Regions from separate parts of the Paenibacillus rhizovicinus genome, predicted to be linked through region 4. Evidence: riboswitches for the same ligand, from Rfam matches in the RefSeq annotation. Region 4 holds a riboswitch; each other region holds the start of a gene.

Region 1 (4,210 bases), 460 kb from region 4:
ATTCATGTGGTTTAATACAGCGTTTGCGTCGCTTCCGGCGTGAACGGACGCAGTTCATCCTGGCGTCCTTCTTTGATTTTCTTCGCCCATGCGGGATCGTTCAGCAAGGCTCTGCCGATGGCGACGAGGTCGAATTCGCCGCGATCGAGCCGTTCCAGCAAGCCGTCGATGCTGACCGCTTCGGCGCCTTTCTTCTCTTTGAACAGACGCGTGAACTCGAGATCGAGTCCGACCGAGCCGACGGTGATCGTCGGTTTGCCCGTCAGCTTCTTCGTCCAGCCTGCCAAATTCAAGTCCTCTCCGTCCGCGAACGCGGGCTCCCAGAAACGGCGCGTCGAGCAGTGGAAGACATCGACGCCGGCGTCGACCAGCGGCTGCAGGAAGCGGCTTAATTCATCCGGCGATTCCGCGAGCTTCGCGTCATAGGCGCCGTCCTTCCATTGGGAGAAGCGCATGATGATCGGAAACTCCGATCCGACGGCGCGTCTGCATGCTTCGACGACTTCCGTCGCGAAGCGGGTCCGTTTCACGAGGTCGCCGCCGTAGCGGTCCGTTCGAACGTTCGTCACGCCCCAGAAGAATTGGTCGATCAGGTACCCGTGGGCGCCATGCAGCTCGATGCCGTCGAAGCCGAGCCGTTTGGCATCGGCCGCCGCCTGAGCATAAGCAGCGATCAGATCGGCGATTTCCGCTTCGGTGAGCGGGTCGCCCACTTGTTCGCCGGCCAGGTTGAGCCCGGAAGGACCGACCGACGGCGCTTCCGGATTCGTGCCGGTGCCGGGCTTGCGCGTCAAGCCGATATGCCACAGCTGCGGAAGGATTTTGCCGCCGGCTTCGTGAACGGCCTTAACGACGCCGGACCAGCCCTCCAAGGCGTTCGTGCCGAAGAAATGCGGCCACTTCGTGCTTGCGCCTGCCGCGGGATGATTGATCAAGGTGCCTTCCGTGACGATCAGGCCGACGCCGTTCTCGGCACGGCGCTTATAGTAGGCCGCCACGTCCTCGCCGGGTACGCCGCCGGGCGAGAAGCCTCGCGTCATGGGGGCCATGACGATGCGATTGTCGAGCGTCAATTTGTCCGAACGGAAAGGCTGGAATAATGCTTTAACGGAATTCGTGCTCATAATAATTCCTCCCTGCAAGTTATTCGGGCATCGTCTGCGCTGCAGTTGTACACCTTCAATGTACCCCTATAAATCGTTAAATTCAATAGAACTAGTCGGCTTAGGAACGTCGGGCTTGTCAGCGGCTTAGCAAATAGAAGCATGCCGAAGAAATTGGCAGCACTTTCCGCGAAATAAACGGATGCGCGCGTTTTCATTGCGATTTTTCGGCGAGAAGCCCGTTTGCGGACATCAGGCCGCTTTTTACAATTCCTGAGGACGGGACTACGATTAGTATCAACAAATGAATGGTATCCATTCCAATATCGCTGAATCCCTTTCGAAGGGGAACGGGGGAACCGCGGGAGGCGCCGATTGCCGGCGTCCGCCCAGGGGTGAATCGCGGGCAGGCATGGCTTGTCCGGGCAGGGCGCTCTCTAGCCCGAATAGGGCAGCTAACCTCGTAAGCGGACCAAGAGAGACAATCAGGCAAATGCGCGGCGGCACTTGTTTCTTTGTGCTGCCCGCGAAGCCGGGAGCGGAGATTTCTCTTCCTCTCGGCTTTTTTATTTTCCAAGAGGAGTGAAGGGACATGCAGGCTGCGCAAGCGGAACAGAATGGACGGACGAAGGTTTTCCTGCAAGAACGCATGGATAGCACGAGGATTGCGAGAGTCGAGTGCTTCCGGTTCGACGGCGAGGCGGCGCGGCTGCTCGTTCCCGGATGCGGCAGCGGCGATTGCTGCGGCATGGTGAAGCTAAGCGCGGCGGAAGGCGACTGGGGTGCCGGCGTCTTTCGCGAATGCCGCTTGAAGGGGGATTTCGTTCAGTGGGCATGCGCCTTTCAGCGGGTGAAGCGCGCGACGCTGGCCGAAGGGCTGCGCGAGGCGCTGCTCAAGCAAGAGAGCTGGGGGAACGCGCGGACCGCGGCGTTTCTGATGGCGCTTCAAGCGCTGGCGTCGGGCAGCGCGTTCAGATCCGGGACGGGAGCCGCGGGACCGCTTCCCGCTAGCTTTGGCGATCCGGCGTACTGCTTCCGGCATGCCGAAGCGTACGTCATTTTCTGATTCGGCGGCAGCGGATTGGCGGCACGGGGAGGGAAAGAGCCTCATTTTTATGTTTTTTTTACACCTGGAGCGGAATCTCTTTACCCCGAATTTATGGGAAACGGGATTAAGATGACTTTAGGCAAACGCGAGAGCGAGGGACAGGAGGCAGAAGCGTGAACGGACAAGAGCTTGAAACGAGCCCGGCATGGGCGCCGACATCGCCACAGACACAGATATCGACATCGCAACAGACACAGATCCAGACATCGACGCAGACTCAGACATCGGCATCGGCATCGGCGCCGGAAACGATCGTAGTCCCGTCCTTAACGAAGGCCGGCGAACATTTCATCAAGCAGCTGATGGCGAAGGGCGTGCCGTTCACGGCCGTAACGAACAGCGCCGCCGAGCGGCAGCGGCTCTCCAAGCTCGGAGCAAGGTCCATCCTGCTGGTCAATACGATCGATGCGGATGAATGGCAGTCGCCGGATTTTCCCGTCGGCAAGGTGTTTCTGTTCGAAAGCAGCCTGTCGCTCTGCTGCAGATATTTGCGCATGGTGCGCCAGTGGACCGATCGGACGGTGCATGTCATCACAAGCCGAACGAATGGCCGGCTGATCTACAAGAGCCTTGGCGCCGATCAAATCACGCATTCCCAAACCGGGAGCGTAGCTTTTCTGCTGGACGCGCATAATACGGCAGTCTATGGAAAATCGTAACGAATGCGAGAGAGGTTATGGAGGAGGTTGCGCGGATGGTGAACGATTTTACGATGGTCGTCTTGGTGACGATCGTATTCGGACTGTTTTGGGGTTTTAAGAAATTTTGCGAGCGCGCATAAGATGATGCTTCCGAAGGAGGAAACGCCATGATCACAATGGGAATTATCGCCATCGCGCTATTGATCTATCTCGGGTTCGTGTTGGTGAAACCGGAGAAATTTTAAGCCTTGAAATACAAGCAAGCCTAAGCTTCCGCTTACCCTTAAGCTTGTATTTCCCCGGAACGAAACGCTCCGCGCCGCCGGAAGGAGGGCGACAGCCGTTTCGCCTTGCAAGGCTGCTTCTATAACGAGGAGGATATTTGAATATGGCTATGGGATTCGTACAAGTCGCCATTACGCTGGCGATCGTCATGCTGCTGGTCAAACCGGTCGGCACCTATCTTGTAAAAGTCTTTGCGCAGGAACGCACGGGGCTGGACCGGGTATTCGGTCCGATCGAGCGGCTGCTCTACCGGATCGCGGGCGTGCGCGAAGGAGAGTCCATGGGCTGGCGCGCTTACTTAAGCGCCGTGCTGCTGTCCAATTTTGTCATGCTGCTTCTATGTTATCTGGTATTGCGCCTTCAGAGTTATCTGCCGCTGAACCCGGACGGCATCGGAAATATGCCCGCAGGTCAGGCGTTCAATACGGCGGTATCGTTCATGACCAATACGAACTGGCAATCGTACAGCGGCGAGAACGGATTATCGTATCTGTCGCAATTGCTGGTGATTACGTTCTCGATGTTTACATCGGCGGCGACGGGCTTCGCGGTGGCGATTGCCTTCATTCGCGGCTTGATCGGCCGCAAGGACGACCTCGGCAACTTCTACGTCGACGTCATTCGTTCCATTACGCGCGTATTTCTGCCGCTTGCCTTCTTGGTTGCGCTGTTCCTGGTGTTTCAGGGGGTACCGCAAACGCTGCTCGGCGCCGTTCACGCTTCGACGCTGGACGGGGGAGAACAGACGATAACCCGCGGCCTCATTGCATCGCTCGAGTCGATCAAGCATCTTGGCACGAACGGCGGCGGCTGGATGGGCACCAATGCGGCGCATCCGTTCGAGAACCCGACGGCGCTGACGAATTTGGTCCATATTCTTTGCATGATGCTGCTGCCTACGGCGCTGATTTACGCGTTCGGTCTGATGATCCGCAATAAGAAACAAGGCTGGGCCGTGTTCGGCGCGATGAGCGTCATCTTCCTGGTCATGCTGGTGACCGTGTTCGTCGCGGAATACAAAGGCGTCGGCGCATTGGATGCCATGGGCGTTCACGGGAACATGGAAGGCAAGG
Region 2 (4,210 bases), 450 kb from region 4:
ATACGGCGTAGCGCCGAACCTGCCCGTGGAGTCGAGCTACATGACGGATCCCGCGCCGCTGAAGCAGCTGTCCTGGTCCTATCAGAGCAACAATCACTACGCCGAGAACGTGTACATTCGCGCCAAGCTCGTGCTGGTCGGCATCGAGAGGCAGGTCGGCGATGCGACGATGCGCAAGATCATGCGGACCTACTTCCAGAAGTACAAGTTCAAGCACCCGTCCACCGCCGACTTCCAGAAGGTCGTGGAGACGGTGACGAAGACGAAATGGAACGATTACTTCAGTCATTTCGTGTACGGCGACGCCATGTCGGATTACTCCGTCGACTCCATCCGCGTCAAGCCGGTCAAGCAGGACGGACAACAGGAGTACGAGAACGTCGTGCTCATTAAGAAAACCGGCGGCAGCATCGGACCCGTGACGGTCATGCTCCATTTTGCGGACGGCACGGTCATGCCCCGGGTATGGGACGGCCAGGACGCCCATGTCCAAATTAAAATCGTGCACAGCTCCAAGCTGCTCTGGGCCGCCGTCGATCCGCAGAACGACAACGTGCTCGACAACAAGCATATCAACAACTTCATGAAAGCCGACCTGGACGAGAAGACCCGCACGCGCTGGAGCGTCGGCCTCTCGAAGCTGGTCGAGACGCTCTTCTCATCGCTCGCCTGGTAGTGCCATTTTGAACGAAGGAGGTGACTTCACAGATGAAGACGCATATTAAACAAGGCTGGCGGCTGATGTCCAAACACTTCTATATCATCATTCTGCTCTTTCTGTACGAACTCATATGGGGCTTCTTCCTCTACCGGACGATCGAGAATATCGCGGTTCCGCTGCTCAAAAGGTTTCCCGACTCGTATGCGGCCAGCAGCAGCGCCATCTCCCTCTTCTTGACGGAAGCGCAGTTCCAGCTGATGAAGACCGATTTGATCCGGCCTTACGCCCTGCTGTTCTGCGGACTGCTCGGCGCCAGGATGCTCGTGACGCCGCTCTTGAACGCCGGTTTGTTCCACTCGCTGCATCATACGACCGACGAGAAAGGGACGACGTTTCTGAAAGGCATCCGGAAAGCGTGGAAGCCGATCGCCCTGCTCTACCTGGTGGAAACGACGCTTACGCTGGCTCCCGCCGTCTGGCTGCTGCCGCGGGCGCTCCGGCTGCTGCTGTCGAGCGGTTCGCTGATCGAATTCGCCCAAGCCGCCGGACCGTGGGCGGGCGCCTGGCTGCTCTGGGCGGTGCTCATGCATCTGCTCTTCCTCTCGATGCAGTTCGGCGCCGTGACCGGCAGCGGATCCATGCGCGCACTATGGAGCGGCATCGCGAATTTCATCCCGTTCTGCGGCGTTTCGATCCTAATGTGGGGCATCGGGGCTCTGCTGAGCGCGACGGTCGCCTCCGTCTCGCTGCTGTGGGCCGGACTGCTCGCGCTGCTCCTGCACCAGGGCTATCAGCTGCTGCGGACGATCATGAAGGTATGGACAGCCGCCGCCCAGTACGATGTCTGGCAGTCCAAGCAGCAGTCTTGAGCCAACGCGCTCTTCGGCCGGACAGCCCGTCAGCTTCTGGAAGGTTTAGCCAGATGAGCGGCCGTATCCGGACTGCCGGCCCGGGCCGCTGGTCCGGGCTACCGCCCGCGCGACGGGCGGAACCGACAATCCAGGACCGGATATGCGCCCAAACTACCATGCGCAAGAAGCCCCTTCGACCCTGAAGGGGCTTTTTCGCGTTTGAAGATACGACGTCGGCAGACAAGTTTTCACATCGTCCCCGCGAAGATCCGACACCATGACAAATACGCCGTTACGACCGAAAAACGGCGCTATTATACGAAAATGAGAAAAAAAAGGTTGCACTCTAATAATTTTAATTTGTGAACAAAACGTGAACTCGGAAGGAGAAGCGACAAAATGATCGAATTAGATTTCCAGAGAAATGAAAATTTTGCCGAATTCCCATATCGGGAAACGGGGGAACCATTCTGGGTGAATTGATCCCGACAGCCGCATGAGCTTGAACGCGTCTGCCAGAGGCGATCATAGGGAGCCTTCAACCGAACCCCACAGCTAACCTCGTAGGCACTGGAAGGAGTTTCCCGTTTTGAAGAAGCTTTCCGCACTTGTGATCGGACTTGCAATGCTCTTCATTTTCCAAGCTGGCAGCGTTTTCGCGGACTCGAAAATGGATGGCGTCATTCATGATCTGATCGGCACGCCTTATGTTTACACCGGCACGACTACGAAAGGGTTTGACTGCTCCGGATTCACGATGTACGTGTTCAAGAAACTCGGCGTCGACATCCCGCACGCATCCCGTTCGCAGGCAGCGCTCGGCAAGAAAATCGCTAAAGGCGATTTGATCCCTGGGGATCTCGTATTCTTCAATACGACAGGAAGCGGAATCTCGCATGTCGGCATTTATGTCGGCGACGGCAAGTTTGCCCATGCATCTTCCAGCAGAGGCGTCACAATCAGCGGTCTGGACGAGTCCTACTACGCGAAGCGTTACGTAACCGCTCGCCGCGTTATGAGCCAACAGACGTTCGAGAAATATGCCGATGATCCTTCCGACGAACCAGGCGACGGAGACTCCGATTAATCCGCAATTGATTATTGTAACGAATGCTCGCCGGACGGAGTTTAGGCTCTCTCCTCTCGCATTGCAGGCAAAGCCGCCGTTGTTTCTCCTTCGGGACAAGCAGCCGCGGCTTTATTTGTTGGTTCTTCGCTTTATTTGTTTGTTCTTCGTGTTCCTCGCGTTCTCGGGGTCCGTCGCGATCGTCCCTTACGCCCTTTCGTAACGGACCCACCAGAAGGTCGGGCCGACTTGGACGTTCAATGCTTTGGCGTGCGGCGTAAACAAATCGCGCAGCTGGGCCGGCGTCTCGCAGCCTTCGCCCCTGCGGTCCGCCAACACGACCGTCGCCCCGGACTCGAGCCGTGCATGCCACGCGTTCAGGAACGTCATCCGCTCCTCGCCCGTCAGTTCGCCCAGACAGAAGCAGGCCAGACCGGCTTTGAACTTCTCCTCCACCGCGCCCAGCTCGGCCTGTCTGACCGCCACCGACACCGGCGTCTTCAATCTCGGCGCTCTCGGTCCCGCGACGCGAAGCACGCGCCTGCCCGCCAGCGTATCTTCCACCGCATCCTCCAGCAGTCGCCACTCCGTGAACCGTCTCTCCAGGCTGTCCCGCCATTTTGCCATCCGCCCGATACCTCCCGCTGTCTATGCGCCAACGCTGATGTTGATTGTAGAACTATATGTATGCGCATAAGCTTGCTTATTGAACTGCCATTTGGCTTCGTTCCGGCTTGTCCGACGTCTGAAACGGAATAGATTGCGACATGATGAATAGTAGCGTGATAGACTGGTAAATAGATGCAGTAAATAGGTCTTTGATCAAAAGGAGCTGCTGTCCGAATGCACTCATCTTCCGACGTCTTCGCAGGATTCCATAGGACGCTTGCCGGCTGGTTCGACCGGACCTTCGGAGAGCCGACGCCCGTCCAGCACGACGCCTGGGCGTCCATTGCCGCCGGCCGCCATACGCTCATCGCCGCTCCGACCGGCTCGGGCAAGACGCTCGCTGCGCTTCTGCCCTGCCTCAGCCGCCTCGCGCTGGCCAAGGAACGCGTCTCGGCTCAGGGCAAGAGCTGGACTTACGGCGTACGCGTACTCTATATTACCCCGCTTAAAGCACTTAATAACGATATTCAGCATCATTTGGTCGATTTTCTTGAACAAATTGAAGCGTATGCCGCCGAAGAGCCGGGCGGCGCTTGGCCGGGCATTCGCACGGCCGTTCGCACCGGGGACACGCCGTCGCGCGATCGGGCCCGCATGGCCAATCGGCCGCCCGACGTGCTCGTGACGACCCCGGAGTCGCTCTATCTGCTGCTAACGTCGGACAAGGGCCGTAACATGCTGCGGATCGTGGAGACTGTCATCGTCGACGAAATCCACAGCCTTGCAGGCGACAAGCGCGGCGCGCATTTGTCGCTCTCGCTGGAGCGGCTGGCCGCGCTGTCCCCGCATGCCGTGCAGCGCATCGGCGTATCGGCGACGCAGAAGCCGCTGACGCGGGTCGCCCGGTTTCTGGGCGGATGGGAGCCGGCGGCTCGAACCGGGCGCGCAGGCTTCAAGAGGGATGAGCGGCATGCTGGCGCCGAGACGGGCGTCGGCGGGATGCACGGTTTAGACGCGCGTGAA
Region 3 (4,210 bases), 1.2 Mb from region 4:
CAAGTGGTGACGCTCGTGAACAAGGAACGCGCCAAAGCGGGCCTGTCCGCGCTGAAATCCGATACGCTGCTGACGAAAGTCGCGCTGGATAAAGCGAAGGATATGTATGCGAACAATTATTTCGATCATAATTCCCCGACGTACGGATCGCCATTTGATATGATGCGTGCCTACGGCGTCGCTTATTCTTACGCAGGCGAGAATATTGCCAAGGGACAACAAACGCCGCAGGAAGTCATGACGGCGTGGATGAACAGCGCGGGACATAAAGCGAACATCTTAGGCAGCCACTACGGCAAGATCGGCGTTGCTTACTATAACGGCGAATGGGTACAGGAATTCACTTCCTAATCCGCATCGCAGACGCATAAAGCGGCCCTTACGGGGCCGCTTTTCTTTACATAGCGGCCGCCTTCGCTTATTATGTAACCATTGGTTACTAAATAAAGGGGCTGAATTCGCAATGATTTCGAAGCGCAAACAAATGACGGAAGACATGAAGACCGCGATCCGGCAGTCCGCCGCGGAACTGTTCGCCGAGAAAGGCTATTTGCACGTGACGATGCGCGAAATCGCCAAGCAGGCCGGCTGCTCGCATACGGCGATTTATTTATATTTCAAGAACAAGGAGGAACTGCTGCAGCAAATCGCCATTCCGTCGCTGCTTGAGCTGGAGGACGCATTTCTGACGGAGATGGCGAATCAAGCCGGGACGCCGTTCGATCGGCTCGTGGCGGTCTGCAATCGGTTTGTCGCGTTCTGCTTACGCAACGGCAGTCTGCAGACGGTTCTGTTCATGACGGGCTCCGTGCGGGTGGACGACCCGGCCCCGGCGCTCGAACTCAATGTGATCCGCAATCGCATATTCGCGCATTTGAGGCAGGCGCTGCAGCTTGTCGTCGGTCCGGATCTGGCGGATAGCGGCAGCGAAGACGAAGAAGCGGTGACGAACCGCGCACGCGTGCTCTTTTATTACGTGCAGGGCTTCGTTAGCACGTATACGGGGCATTCGGAACCGACTGAAAGTTTATTATTGCGGGTGCTGCCGATCTTCAAGGACGGGATTGCCATTATGACGCGCGGAATGACCGCGAAACCAGTTTGAAACAAAATTAATTGTTTTTAATGCCGAAGGGATTGGCCTGACGAAAGCGAATTCATCAAGTAGAATCGTTTCGGAGGTTGGGACATGAGGCGGAAAGCCATCTATTGCAATCGCTTGCTTGCTTTAACGGTGAAACGGAAGCTCGAATTGAAGATAGCCGCGGCGAAGGAAGCAGTAAGCGAGCTGGGACCGGATTCCATGAGCTATCAGCGGTTGATTAAATATTTGCCCGAACCTATCTTCGTCCATGACGGCGAAACGGTTCTATTCACGAATCAAGCGGGCTTGCGTTTGCTGGGCTTGACGGAGGCGGATTTGCTCGCGAATCCCGAAGTGCGCCGCTACGTACATCCTGACTGCCGCGAGCAAGCGAGAAGGCGGCTCAAGAAGGTGTTCGAAACGGATGAGCCGAGCGATTTCGCGGAATCGAAGCTGATCAGCGTCTCCGGCGAAGTCATCGATGTCGAGGCCTCCAGCATTCGAATCCGCCACTACCCCGGCAGAGGGACGGTCATCCAGAGCGTGTTTCGCGATATTCGCGACCGCAAGAAGGAAGAAGAAGCGCTAATCCAGTCGGAGAAGCTGTCGGTTGTCGGCCAAATGGCGGCGGGCATTGCCCATGAGATCCGCAATCCGCTCACGTCACTTATCGGATTCTCCAAGTTTCTGAAGACCCGAATCGACAGCTATCACGATTATTTCGATATTATGCTCGTTGAATTGGACCGGATTAATTCCATCGTGCAGGAATTCATGGCGCTCGCGAAGCCGCAAGCCAATCAGTTCCGCCAACACGACCTGATCAAGATCATCCAGAGCGTGCTGACGCTGCTGGAGACGCAGGCCATTATGAATAACGTAGAGCTCAAAGCCGCGTACAACGTGGATTCGGCCATGCTGCTGTGCGAGGAGAACCAGCTCAAGCAGGTGTTCGTCAACGTGCTCAAGAACGCGATTGAAGCGATGCCGAAAGGCGGCACCGTCTCGATTGTGCTCAAGTCATCCGGATCCCGTAACATTACCGTGTCCATTACGGACCAAGGCATCGGAATCCCCAAGGAACAGCTGCCTTTGCTCGGCGGCCCGTTCTTCACGACGAAGGAGAGCGGAACCGGGCTCGGCCTGATGGTTTGTTACCGCATCATTGAAGGCCATCATGGTAAAATCAACATTTCCAGTCACGCCGGCAAAGGGACGACGGTCACGATTTCCCTTCCTAAAAATGGTTAAAACATGCCGAGTGGTCGAATTTACCGGTAGGTTTGGCAACATTGCTATGTTATTCTATAACGCGAGCCGAAACGATACTCGTACGGGGGATCTTTTGGAGCTTAATAGCTCCGTTCCCGTCATCTGATGACCATCACATGACGGGTTCACCGCGCCTTGGCGCTGGGGTGAATCGCACTTCTACGTGCGTAGGGTTGAACTCCTCAATCCGAATCCGACAACTAACCTCGCAGGCCGCATGCGACGACGACTTCTTTGCTCCGCTTCTGTCAGCGGTTCGGTCATCTTCGCGATGACGTGATAGATTTGTTTACTCGGTCTATGACGTAAATCAAAGGAGGCAATCGACAACATGAATCACATCTGGAAGAAGGGCATTGCAACGGCGGTGCTCGGCATTGCCATTCTCACGCAGACGCACGCGGCGAACGCGCAGGCCATGTACAAGGCGAATGAAGAGGATACGTTCTGGAAACTGTCGAACAAGTTCGGCGTAACGGTCAATTCGCTCATGCAAGCCAATCCATTCGTGGACGCGGCCAACATCTACGAAGGGCTGCAGCTCGTTATTCCTGATTCCGCCCATGCAGCATCCGCGCGGGTCGAAGGGCCGATCGCGACCAAGGAGAAGCCGGCGGCAGCAAAGAAAATGGAAGCCGTCAAACCGGCTCCAAAAGCCGTAGCGGCTGAAGCAAAATCGCCTGAAGCGCCGAAGGCAGCTAAGAAAGTCGCGAAAACCGCGGTGAAAACGACCGCCAAGCAGACGAAGAAGACGGCATCGAAACAGGCACAAGCAAAGACGGCCAAGAGAGTCGCGGCGAAGAAGCCTGAGCTCGATCACGTGAGCGTCAACGGCAAGTCGTACGTGTACACGGACGTCATGCAGGTAAAAGCAAGCGCCTATACGGCCGCGGCCTCGGAGAACGGCTGGGGACCGGTCGACTACTTTGGAAACCCGTTGAAGCTTGGAACGATCGCGGTCGATCCGGACGTCATTCCAATGGGCAGCAAAGTGTACATTACAGGCTATGATTACAATGGACTTCCGTCCGGCGGAATGATGGCCGTGGCAACCGATCAAGGCAGCGCGATCAACGGTAACCGGATCGATATTTTCGTTCCGCAATCCCAGAAGTCGGCAAGCGCGTTCGGATTCCAGAACGTCAAAGTGTTTATTCTTAATTAGCCGCGTATTACCGGCTAAGACGACAGCCATAATTTATCGAACGTTCATGATGAGTCATACGAATAGCAAAACGAACAACGGCAGCCCCGGCGGGCTGCCGTTGTTCGCTTTCATTGGAGCTTGCGTCCGGCTGGCCGTCCGAGCAGCTCGGGCAACGTGACGATAACGTAGCCTTTGCTGCGCAGCAATTTGATCAGCCGCGGCAGTGCGGCAATGGTTCCGGACAGATCTTGTCCCTCGCCCCCGCCGGCATGCTGCAGAATGATGGAGCCCGGCTGCAGCGTTCTGCGGATATTAATCAAGATGGACTGGCTGTCCAAGCTGCGCCAATCCTGGGAATCGACATCCCAGTTCACGACCGTGTATCCCTGGCTTCTCAGCCATTCTACCTGTGCAGGCACGATTTCGCCGTAAGGCGGACGAACGAAACGCGGGCTGTAGCCGACGAGGGGCCGAAGCGTCCAATCCGTTCGTGAAATTTGCTGCTGCATGGCATAAAGCGAGATTCTGGAGAAGACGGGATGATTCAAGGAATGATTGCCGACGATATGGCCTTCCCTGACCATGCGGCGCACAAGAGCGGGATGGGCTGCCGCTCGCTGGCCGACGACGAAGAAGGTGGCCCTCACTTTATAGCGGGCAAGCGTTTCAAGCACTTGCGGCGTATATCTGGGATCGGGCACGTCATC
Region 4 (4,210 bases):
CCCGATCCGCAGCACGCTCGCTGCAGAACCGGACGCCTAACGTTCCAACGCCTATCTTCTACTACTCTTCTTCTTCCCCTAATGCCATATTCGGATTAAAGTCCGCCACGACCAAGACATCCATATGACGGCCTTCGCGCAAAATCGTATCAATGACCGGTTTCTGCTTCAACCGGCTCCAGAAACCGCGGCCCGACTGTCCCAGAATCATCTGCGTGCTCTTCAGCCCGTTCGCCTTCGCAAGCAGCGCATCCGGAATCCGGTTCGCGGTAACGCCCTGCTCCGCTTCGAACGTCCCTCCGAGCCGGTCGACGAGATCCTTGATCTCCTCGATCCGCTGATCGCAGGCAGCCGAGCGTTCCCCTTCGGGACGCACGTAATGCACATGCCAATCGGCCTTCAGGCGGTAAGCGATACGGAAGCCGCGGCGAATGAGGCGTTCCGCGTTCTTGCCCGTCGTGACCGCGACGAAGATGGACTCGTGCCGGCGCCAAGGACCGCGCAGCGAACCGTGGCGTTCCCACGACTCCAAGCGCTCATCCACATCGTCGGCGATCTCCCGCAGCGCAAGCTCGCGGAGCGCGATCAGATTGCCGGTCTTGAAGAAGCCGGCAAGCGCGCCTTCCACATCTTCCGCCTTGTAGATCAATCCGTCCCGCATACGCTCCTGCAGCGCGCTTGGCGCAACGTCGATCAGCTCGATTTCGTCCGCCAGACGGAGAAATTGATCCGGCACCGTTTCACTCACGATCGTCCCCGTAATATGTTCCACGGCGTCCTTCAAGCTCTCCAGATGCTGCACGTTCATCGTCGAAATGACCGAGATGCCAGCATCCAGGATTTCGCGAATATCTTCATAACGGCGCTTGTTGCGGCTGCCCGGGACGTTGGCGTGCGCCAGATCGTCGATCAGCACCACCTCGGGGTTGCGGGCGATGATGGCTGCAACGTCCATTTCTTCGGTCCCCCGCTCCCCGGCTTCAATCCGCGGAATAGCCGTCAACCGGCCGACCTGAGCGTCCGTATCCGCCCGGCCATGCGTATCCACGTAACCGATGACGACATCGATGTCCTTGCGAAGCAAATCATTGCCTTCGCGCAGCATCATATAGGTTTTCCCCGCTCCCGGCGCCGCGCCAACGTACACCTTGAACGTGCCGCGCCGGATGCTTTCGATCTTCTTCTCGACTTCCTGCTCGCTCAAACGGCGGTAAGGCTCGGAAGGCGGTTTCGACACCGCGCGTTTCACCGGCAGCACCCGCTCGCCCTCATGCTCCGCACGGTCGGCCATGAAGAACACATCGATATTGCGCGTCTGTTTCAACAGGGCGCGCGCGATAGAGCCCTGACGCAGCTCTTCCGTTCGAGTCTGTTTGGAATGGCCCATGACGATCCGGGTCGCGTTAATCAGCATCGCGTAACGGATCAACGCCCGCGGCACTTGCTTGCGGCCCGAGATCGCGATTTCGCGGAAACCCGCGTCGATCTTCTCGACCAGCTTCAGGATCGACTTCTTGAACGCTTCCCGCTCCTTGGTCGGTTCCTGGCTGGTGTCGGTGAAGACGACGACTTGCAGATCGCCCCCGAGACGCTTGGCAATTTGCTGCCCGCGCCGAATGTAGATCGAACCATTAATATGGTACTGCGCCGCGACCAAGATGCGCTCGGATGCCCCGGAAGGACCGATAAAGCCTTGTTCCTCGCGGTATTTCTCCAGCGACTCGTTCACGCCCTCCGCCACCAGGCGCAGGGTCAATTCCCGCAGCTTGCCGACATTGCCGCGCTTCAGCAGTTCCGGGTCCTTCACGTTGTTCAGCCGGCCTTCGCTGAGCCGATTCAATATCGTCTCCGGCGACACGTCGATAAGGCGCACCTCGTCCGCAAGCTCCAGCAAATCGGCGGGCACGGTGCATTCCGGCGCAATGCCGGTCAGCTTCTGGGCTTGCTCCGTCACGCCTTCCAGCTCGTAGACGTTGACTGTCGTGATGACGCTGATGCCAAGGCTCAGCAAATACCGGATATCCTCACGCCGGGTCGGAAATTTCGCATCCGGACGGTTCTCATGCGCCAGCGAATCCACGAGCAGCACTTCCGGATTGCGTTCCACGATCGCATCCAAATTCAAATCCTTCTTTTCCACGTCGCCTTTCATCCAATGGATGCTCGGAATACGCTCTAAATCCGCGAGCTGTTCAACGGTTTCCGGACGGCGCATCGTCGAAACGGCGCACACGACTACCTCGATCCCCTGCTGCTTGAGCGCTTGCCCCTCGCGCAGCATATGATAGGTTTTTCCGGAGCCGCTGACGGCGCCGATATAGATTTTTAGTCGTCCGCGATGGATTTTAGAAATGGATAATAACAATTCCTCCGGAGTTTTACGCCGGTAGCCGGCCATAACAACAAGCCCCTTTCCTGCCCTATACCTATAAATTTACATTCTTCCTTGAAACTTATGCTCCATATGAAAACGAACATCAAAAAGAAGCCAACGAAAAACGGCCTCTATCTAGAGGAACGCCCCTCGCGGCTTCTTGGCACAGATATAAAAAAGTGTCCATTTGCACGCACATTCGTCGCCTCTCTCGGATCGCTTACGAGGTTAGCTGTCGGATTCGGACTTGAGAGCTGCCCTACCCGAGCTTGGCGGCCGCGGCTGCCTTGCTCAGGATTCACCCCAGGCGCAAGCTCCGAAGAAGATCTTCAGATACTTGGCATGCCATTGGTTCCCCCGTTTTCCACTGCTCGGAAATTCAGCGTGATCAATTACATCGTTTAAGCACGAATCGTATGTTACGCTTGCCGTCGCCTTTTGTAAAGGAAGTTCGTACGCACTCCGCTCGCGTATGCAGTCAACCGTGCCAGATATAACGCTTACAAATGAAGCGATCTCCAGCATCCTCCCGCATCCTCACTATATGGCTGTTTTTCGCAAAATCGGACAGCAGCGGAGGCCGATCAACGCCGCATTCGCCTATTCCCTGCCAAATGATCAAGGAATCCGGCTGCACGCATCCGCTTCGGCCTTCCACGTACACTAGATTAGACATTTCCGGTCGCCATCTCGATGCCCCGCAGCAGCAGGCCGATCAGGAAGCCACATAGCGCACCGTTCACGCGGATCCACTGCAAATCCTGCCCGACCTTGTCTTCGATCAGTTCGACGAGCTGGTCGTTGTCGAGACGGTCCAGGTTCTCCCTGACGAAGGAGCCGATCCGCACATGATTGCGCTCGATCAGCGCCGCGGCCTGGCCCTTGAGCCATTGCTCGGCATCGTCGACCAGCGCTTCGTTCTCTTCGAACCGGTTCATCAACCCTTCAATAAAAGGCCATGTCGTCGTCGTAAAAGCTTCGCCGTGCAGGAAGTCGATTCCCTTCTCCCGCAGGAGCTCAACCAGCTTGTACAGCTCGCCTTCAATATCGAAAGCGTTCAGCAGCTCGTCGCGCATGGCGTCAAGCTGGCCGGATGCCGCCAATTGCGTAATCAGCAGGTCCAGCGCTTCGCGCAGCTTGCTCATGACGACAAGCCGGCGCTGCGTGTCCGGGATCTTCAGCTCATTGATCTTGGCAAGGATGAACGACTGCAGCATCGTTCCGAGCTTATCCTCTTCCAGGTAGCCGACGAACGCATTGACCGCGAACGCCATCAGGCCGCCCAGGTTCAGCCCTTTAATGAGCGTCATGACCGCGCTGCCGAGCTCGCGGCGCATGCCTTCCGTGGCAACCCACGTTTCCGCGCGTTCTAACAGCATGTCGAGCATCCGTTCGTCCATGCCGTTCTCCTCCGCCTTCCGCAGGAAGCTGCGAAGCGCGGCCTCGAGATCGATCCGCCGCACGGCCGCCTGAATCTCTCCGGCCAGCATCGGAACGAAGCGTTCCGCGTCGACGCTGCGAACCACGCCTTCCAATAGATGCGGAAGCCGTTCACTGTGCACCGCCGAATGCAGCGCGCCGCGGACGGCGGGCAGCAGCTGCCCCATCAGTTCGAACTGCTTCAGCTTCTCGAGCATGCTCTCTTTGGCAAGCAGCCGGTCCTCCAGCACGCGCACGATGCCCTCGGACATCTTCTTCCGATTGCGCGGCAGCAGCGCCGTATGCGGAATCGGAATGCCCAGCGGATGGCGGAACAGCGCCGTCACCGCAAACCAGTCCGCAAGCCCCCCGATGACGCCGGCTTCAAAACCCGCGTGCAGCAGCCCGAGTCCCCCG

What was found. Region 4 has a riboswitch for cyclic di-AMP ahead of GZH47_RS13140 (histidine kinase). Riboswitches for the same ligand answer to the same signal wherever they lie in the genome.
Region 1: another riboswitch for cyclic di-AMP. It lies ahead of GZH47_RS11280 (hypothetical protein); the one in region 4 lies ahead of GZH47_RS13140 (histidine kinase).
Region 2: another riboswitch for cyclic di-AMP. It lies ahead of GZH47_RS15115 (C40 family peptidase); the one in region 4 lies ahead of GZH47_RS13140 (histidine kinase).
Region 3: another riboswitch for cyclic di-AMP. It lies ahead of GZH47_RS07845 (3D domain-containing protein); the one in region 4 lies ahead of GZH47_RS13140 (histidine kinase).

The regions. Positions count from the first base shown of each region.
Region 1 covers NZ_CP048286.1:2,478,266-2,482,475, reverse strand. The annotation lists gene GZH47_RS11290 (hypothetical protein) at 1-15, shown strand, start outside; gene GZH47_RS11285 (NADH:flavin oxidoreductase) at 12-1,124, opposite strand; cyclic di-AMP (ydaO/yuaA leader) riboswitch at 1,421-1,589, shown strand; gene GZH47_RS11280 (hypothetical protein) at 1,696-2,169, shown strand; gene GZH47_RS11275 (hypothetical protein) at 2,325-2,870, shown strand; gene kdpF (K(+)-transporting ATPase subunit F) at 3,020-3,097, shown strand; gene kdpA (potassium-transporting ATPase subunit KdpA) at 3,247-4,210, shown strand, end outside.
Region 2 covers NZ_CP048286.1:3,384,831-3,389,040, forward strand. The annotation lists gene GZH47_RS15105 (M1 family metallopeptidase) at 1-676, shown strand, start outside; gene GZH47_RS15110 (hypothetical protein) at 709-1,530, shown strand; cyclic di-AMP (ydaO/yuaA leader) riboswitch at 1,937-2,097, shown strand; gene GZH47_RS15115 (C40 family peptidase) at 2,102-2,599, shown strand; gene GZH47_RS15120 (hypothetical protein) at 2,786-3,205, opposite strand; gene GZH47_RS15125 (DEAD/DEAH box helicase) at 3,422-4,210, shown strand, end outside.
Region 3 covers NZ_CP048286.1:1,690,242-1,694,451, reverse strand. The annotation lists gene GZH47_RS07860 (CAP domain-containing protein) at 1-351, shown strand, start outside; gene GZH47_RS07855 (TetR/AcrR family transcriptional regulator) at 464-1,105, shown strand; gene GZH47_RS07850 (ATP-binding protein) at 1,190-2,335, shown strand; cyclic di-AMP (ydaO/yuaA leader) riboswitch at 2,390-2,585, shown strand; gene GZH47_RS07845 (3D domain-containing protein) at 2,688-3,521, shown strand; gene GZH47_RS07840 (polysaccharide deacetylase family protein) at 3,632-4,210, opposite strand, start outside.
Region 4 covers NZ_CP048286.1:2,938,511-2,942,720, forward strand. The annotation lists gene GZH47_RS13140 (histidine kinase) at 62-2,398, opposite strand; cyclic di-AMP (ydaO/yuaA leader) riboswitch at 2,576-2,769, opposite strand; gene GZH47_RS13145 (DUF445 domain-containing protein) at 3,043-4,210, opposite strand, start outside.